DNA from 2 places in the Hahella chejuensis KCTC 2396 genome. Region 2 is predicted to be linked to the other one. Evidence: predicted binding sites of a transcription regulator. Region 2 holds the regulator's gene; the other holds the start of a gene.
The links. Region 2 encodes LexA, which represses DNA repair genes until DNA is damaged. Its sites were predicted from a motif close to TACTGTNTANNTANACAGTA; they were not measured.

Region 1 (3,426 bases), 1.4 Mb from region 2:
GACCCTCTGCGCTCGCGCGCTGCGTCGCGCAAGGTTTCCAACGACTTGGCGCCAACGCCGCGAGACGGAATGTTGACCACCCGCTCAAAGGCGGCGTCATCATCCGCGAAATGGGCCAGGCGCAAATACGCCACTGCGTTTTTAACCTCCAGACGATCATAGAAGCGTAAACCGCCATATATCCGATATGGCACGCCGTGGCGGATCAACGCTTCTTCCAATACCCGCGACTGCACGTTGGACCGGTACAACAGCGCCACTTCCGAACGCGACCGCCCCTGATTCACCCATGACTGCACGGATTCGACAATATAGTTGGCTTCATCCTGCTCGTTAAACGCAGCGTACACGTCAATCGCTTCGCCTTCGCCCTGATCCGTCCATAGCTGTTTGCCCAGACGACTGGGGTTGTGGGCAATGACGTGGTTGGCGGCCCGCAGAATGGTCTGCGTTGACCGGTAGTTCTGCTCAAGGCGCACCAGCGCCGCTTCGCCGAAGTCATTCTGGAAACGCTGAATATTCTCAATCTTGGCGCCGCGCCAGCCGTAGATGGACTGGTCGTCGTCTCCGACCACGGTCATGGGAACGCGGTCCCCCGCCAACACGCGCAGCCACGCATATTGAATGGTGTTGGTATCCTGAAACTCGTCAACCAGAATATGCTGGAAGCGCTGCTGATAGTGCCGCAACAGATCCGGCTTTTGCAGCCAGAGTTCATGAGAGCGCAGCAATAACTCGCCAAAGTCCACCAACCCGCTCTGCCGACAATATTCGTCGTAGCGCTGGTATATCTTGTTCATGGTCTGCCGCCAGGCGTCGCTACCCGGTTCAATATTATCCGGTCGCAGCCCTTCGTCTTTCTGGCTGTTGATAAAATACTGCGCCTGGCGCGCAGGCCACTTGGACTCATCCAGTCCCAATTCGCGAATCACTCGCTTCAGCATGCGCTGCTGGTCATCTGAGTCGATCACCTGGAAGTTTTCCGGCAAACCGGCTTCTCGCCAGTGCGCGCGCAGCAGTCTGTGCGCCAGGCTGTGAAAGGTTCCCAGCCACATTCCACGCGTCGGTATATGCAACAGCGACTCCACCCGCTCACGCATTTCCCGCGCCGCCTTGTTGGTGAACGTCACCGCCATTATTGCGTGAGCGCCAATACGCTCGACTTGAATCAACCATGCCATGCGGTGCACAAGAACGCGGGTTTTGCCGCTGCCGGCGCCGGCCAGCACCAGCAGGTTGCGAGCGCTGGCGGTAACCGCCTCACGTTGAGCATCGTTAAGCGGGTCCAAAACCGCCGTTACGTCCATTGCTGAGACTTACCTCTCTTTGTTTGAAGGGCTTTGTTGTTAACGGCTTTCCGCGAAAGACACGCCAGGAAATTAAACCGCAGACTCATCTCCGATTTTATTCGAAGTGCTTGTGCGCGAGTTCACTATCGGGTTAAATGGGACAACGAACAAAAAATAACAAAATGTTACATACAATAAGCACACTGAACCGCCAACCGGAGTCGCCGCCTTGCACATTTGCGGCGATTAATACTGGATAATTTTACAGCCCATTACAACATTGCATCGCTGCTTTCCAGGTTCGCCGACCGTCAAAAGCAGATATGACGGGTTTGTTTGTGCGGCGGGATTCCAGTGAAATCGGACAATTATACTAACATGCACCCCGGGACAAACGATATTCAAGCAAGCAGTTTAAAGCTGATGTCGACCATGGCGCGCCCTAAACCTCTCAAGGTGCGTCGGGAGCAACTTATAAAGCTGGGGCGTCGTAGTCGCCACGCCGCTGCATTGCTTTTTTTCATTACCATGGGCTTCGTCGCCACCGCCTCTCCCTATCACGCTGTAGCGCCCTTGATAGGACTTGCCACGCTGGGAGCTATCTGCGCCGTTCTGCTCGCCGTCTTCGGCTCACGGGCTCAGGCTCTATTACAGGATGAAAGCGCCAACTTACCTCGCAACGTCGCCAACCTTAGCAGGCTTTATGTGTTGCTCAGCGCCGCAATCGCGACCGTGTTGGGGCCAGTAGCCGCTTACATCATCCTGGAGCTCCCTTCGTCCTGGCTTGACAGCGCCACCATCGCCCAGTTCGTCGCCGCGGGCCTTCTATCCTTTTTTCTCGGCATCTGGCGCACTCCATTTATCATTCTTAGCGCCATGCCACTTCTCTGGTTGTCGGTCCTGTTAAGCGGCAGATCCCCCCTCCCCACGGAGTTAATGACCAACGCAGCCATCCTCAGCGTCTTTCTCTACCCACTCGCCGCGCTCTGGTATCTTGCGTCCAGCCGCTACCTTAATCAGAACCTGCAGATGCAAGGCCTCATCGCCTACTTGGATAACGCCCGCTCCGCCTCAGAACAGCTTAACCAACAGCTCGCCTATGAAATTACTCGTCGCGAGGAAATAGAACACGAGCTGCGCGAGACTCAAAAAGAGCTGGAAAACGCTATCTGCGAGCGCACAGACGAATTGTCCGAAGCCAATCGTATTTTGAGCCAGCAAATCAAATTGCGGAAAAACATCAGCGATGCGCTGATGAAAAGCCAAACCCGTTTATCGCAGGCTATTGAAGCCACAGGGTTGGCCTTGTGGGACTGGGATATTCCGAGAAACTCTCTCTATCAATCATTCTTTCATGACGCCTTCGGTCCCCGAGAAATGTCGGCGACCGCATTCGTGGAGCGCATGCATGGGTTGATACATACTGACGACCGTCCGCGCATCAGAAAGGAAATGATGCTCTGTCTGAAGGGCTTGAGTAATACATACCGGGTGCAATATCGCGTCACCACTGCTAAAGACGCCTGGATCTGGGTGGAAGATTGCGGCAAGCCGGTAAGTTTCGACAAACTCGGCCGCATTACCCGCATGATCGGGTCGCGCCGCGACATCAGCAAAGAGAAAAGTCGCGATGAGCAGCTGCTTCTGGCCAAGTCCGTCTTTGACCATACGCCCCAGGGCGTGTTCGCACTGGATACCGAGTTCCGATTCCTCACCGTCAACAACGCGTTTAGCCAGATCACCGGTTATGAGACGGAAGAAGTGATTGGCAGCAGCCTGGAGGATTTCAGCCAGGCTCCCAACAAGCGGCAAGTGTTCAGTCGTATTCGCGACGAGCTGTTTTTGCGGGGCCGCTGGCAAGGTGAGTTATATGAAAAGCGTAAATCCGGTGAGTTCTATTGTCAGTGGCTGCAAATTACCTCCATCATCAATACAGAAGGCGCAACCACCCATTACGCAGGCTTATTTTCCGATCTTACTGAACGAAAACAAGCAGACGAGAAGCTCCATTATCTGCTCAACTACGATGAGCTGACCGGACTGGCGAACCGCATGCTGTTCCGTGAGCGTCTGGATAAAATTCTACGTAAAGTACGGGAGCAAGGACTCAGCATCAATATGCTTCTTCTGAATGTCG
Region 2 (3,426 bases):
TGCGCCTCAGGAATTACTTCGGAGGGGAAATTTTTATTAAAGAACTTATGGTTAAAAACCTATACACTAATAAAAAGCGATTGTTGATGAGCTTAAGGTATGTCTGGAAAGTGGCTGACTTACGTAAATGAAAATCTGTTTTTCGCCAAGCTGCAATTGCAGTGGAAAGATACCTCTTCAACCGTGGCGGAAAGAGAATGCGCAGGGCGTGCGGCTTTGCGTTTTCTTCAACAGGCATATGTCGGTTTCTTGAACGAACTTGCCGAACAACGTCGCATCAAAGTTAAGATCGAGTCGCTCGCTGACTTGGAAGGACAGTTGGAAGTCGAATCGCCAGAAGTTATCAGCATGAAACTGGCGGCGGCCCAACCAGATTCCTGGTTGGCTCAATTATTGAAGCAATATGGGGAAATATCTCGTCCCCGAAAAAATGAAACGCCGCAGGATGAAAATATTATCGCCGCCACGTCAACCGTATCTGCAATGGAGGCGGCGGCAATACTGGAGTTCATGCAGGCGTTTATCAACGAGGTGAGAGAGCACAGTTTTGAGTGGTAGAGGTAAGCTTGAATGAAAGAAACCCTCTCAGGCCTCGACTGATAACAGCTTAGGAAAATGAATGAGGCGCCTGTGGCTAGTTTGCTGACATGTTCGTTCCCAGGTATTGGAACGATGGAAAACATTTCAGTGAGAACTTACGAGTAGGAGATTTGGAAATGGCATCAAGCTTCTTTGAAATTGTTCAACTGCCGAATGGAGACTTCGCTTTGCAACCCATGGGGGGCGGGAGCGAACATTTGGTGAAAATCAGCTTTGGTCAGGAAGCTAAGGCATATCTGGCGGAAAATGATGCGGCTGTCGCACACGCTATGATTAATGCGGCCATTAAGCTGGTAGGAGATATGCGGGAGGAGGCGATTCGTCAGTCAGAGGCGGAAGAAAAACCGAAAACCGTACATTAATGTCACCGACTGCCCATTAGAGGCAGTCGGCGCTTTGTCGGTTCACTGTTAGCGGCGAATAACGCCGACGCCCAGTCCTTCGATGTCCAAAGGCTGTTGCGACAGGTTCACTTCAATGGGTTCAAACTCTTCGTTTTCCGGCAATAAAAGCACTTTGTTTTTCTGACGCTGGAAACGTTTCACCGTCACTTCATCGCCAATGCGCGCAACCACAATTTGACCATTGTGGATATCGGTCGTGCGATGCACCGCCAGTAAATCGCCGTCGAGAATTCCCACGTCCTTCATGCTCATGCCTTTGACACGCAGAAAGTAATCGGCGGAAGGGGTAAAGAAGGACGGGGGCAGCTCACAATATTCTTCAATATTTTCCTGCGCCAGAATGGGATAACCCGCTGCTACCTGACCAACAATCGGAATGCCCTGATTTTGCGTTTCCGACGCCGGCAACCTGATGCCGCGCGAGGCGCCGGGAACCATCTCAATAGCGCCTTTCTTCGCCAGCGCTTTCAGGTGCTCTTCCGCAGCATTAGCGGAGCGAAACCCCAGGCGATTGGAAATTTCCGCCCGGGTAGGTGGATAACCCGTCTCCTCAATATGCTCGCGAATCAGTTGTAAAACCTGTTCCTGGCGCTTGGTTAGCTTAATCACTCCACCCTCCGGCGACCCCAAAAGGTCTGATAAAAATCTGTGTACACTATATGTTTATCCATGTCTGTTTATGTATACAGTAATGGTGTGGGCAAGTAAAGAAAAAATGTCTAAGTAACTGAGGATTAAGATGAAAACTGATATGGCGCGTCGCGGATCAAGCAAAGCTGATGAATATTGATCGACAACAAATGACTATCTTTGTTAATCGAGAAAATATGAATAGCTGACTACACTTTCTGGGAGCAACTTATGGCGTCACGCATTTTGATTATTCAGGGGCATCCTGACCCACAGGGTGGCCGCTTTTGTCATGCTTTGGCTGAAGCATACGCCGAAGGGGCGGAGGCGGCGGGACATGAGGTGCGTAAGTTGGCTGTATCGACAATGAGTTTTCCCTGGTTGCGTTCAAAGCGGGAATTTGAAGAACAGTCTCCGCCGGAGGTGATTATCGCTGCGCAGAAAGAAATCCAGTGGGCTGAATGTCTGTTTATTATTTATCCGCTATGGATGGGGGGCATGCCCGCCGTATTAAAGGCGTTCCTGGAGCAGACATTACGACCAGGCTTTGCGGTAAGTGGGGGAGGTAAGTGGCCCAGGCGGCTACTGAAAGGACGCAGGGCGCGCATAGTCGTGACCATGGGGATGCCTGCGTTTATCTATCGCTGGTTTTATCGCGCTCACAGTTTAAAAAGTCTAAAGCGTAATATCTTGGGTATTTGTGGGGTTTCTCCGATTCAAACGTCGCTGATTGGCGCGGTGGAAGACTCGGACGCCAAGCCCCGAAAACAGTGGCTGGATAGAATGCGCATGTATGGCGGTAAGGCGATGTAGCATTTGGTTTAGCTTGTGCGCTATTGGCTTGGCGGCTTTGATACAATTTGGCGCTTTTATTAGACAGGCCGATTAACTTTATCGGTATATATTCACTGCCCGCGCGGTAACTTTCATACTCTGCGACGTACTCTTTAATCAGGCTGTAAATCTCTTTAGGAATTGCAATGACGCCTGCGAACAGATGGTTTAGAGCCCCTTTGGCGTTGTCTTTTTCACTCTCACTGTCAGCGCGATAACATGGTCGAAGGGCGGCGGGGCTCGTTGACTGACTTTGGTGGGCGCTATGACTCGGCGTGAAACGAACTTTTCAATATCTACGATAAAGGCCATGACAATGACGCCTTCATCGACCGGCGTTTTCTATGAGGGCGATCCTTTTGATTATTAACATGGCAATGATATTGGCATGTTAATGATCAGGCGCATGGATGCGCCTGCGCGGCGGCTAGCCGCGGGAGACAGGGCCTGACATGTGCAGGCCCTGGCGTTGCAGCCAAATAGAAGGAAGCTATTTGGCTGCCTGATTAATAATAGCGATGAGTCGCGTATTTACCATTGGGGCTATTGGGCGGTGCGCTACATGTTCGAGCAGCGTCCAGACGACATTGAGCGATTAGTATTATGGTTCCGACTTGGCCGATATGACGATTACCAGGACTGGCTTGATGACGAAGCGAAAGAACTGGATGCGGGGTTTGCAAAGTGGATGGGGAAAGTGAGGAAGGAGCTTCAGGTCGCTTCTGGCGTTTAAAGTAAAAGCCAAATCCCTGGCGTATAGGTTATATCCGTGCTGGCGGTTTCTTTAGCCGTTTCGGCGGGATAACTGAGTCGCTGCAGAAGGCTCTGGAGTGATGTCGGTCATTGGCTGAATTGAGGGGATGGGACGGCTAAATTGCTGCTCATCCTCCTTGGCCTCTACATTTGCGCAGAACTCCATCAGCCAGGCATACCCGTAAGGGGTTATCTGTTCGGTATA

Region 1: the regulator LexA is predicted to act here: its motif matches at 1,540-1,559, upstream of uvrD (DNA helicase II).

The regions. Positions count from the first base shown of each region.
Region 1 covers NC_007645.1:732,946-736,371, reverse strand. The annotation lists gene uvrD (DNA helicase II) at 1-1,307, opposite strand, end outside; gene HCH_RS03345 (EAL domain-containing protein) at 1,722-3,426, shown strand, end outside.
Region 2 covers NC_007645.1:2,108,598-2,112,023, forward strand. The annotation lists gene HCH_RS09360 (DUF6586 family protein) at 100-558, shown strand; gene HCH_RS09365 (hypothetical protein) at 717-962, shown strand; gene lexA (transcriptional repressor LexA) at 1,011-1,613, opposite strand; gene HCH_RS09375 (NAD(P)H-dependent oxidoreductase) at 1,866-2,447, shown strand; gene HCH_RS09380 (collagenase) at 2,923-3,201, shown strand; gene HCH_RS09385 (hypothetical protein) at 3,253-3,426, opposite strand, start outside.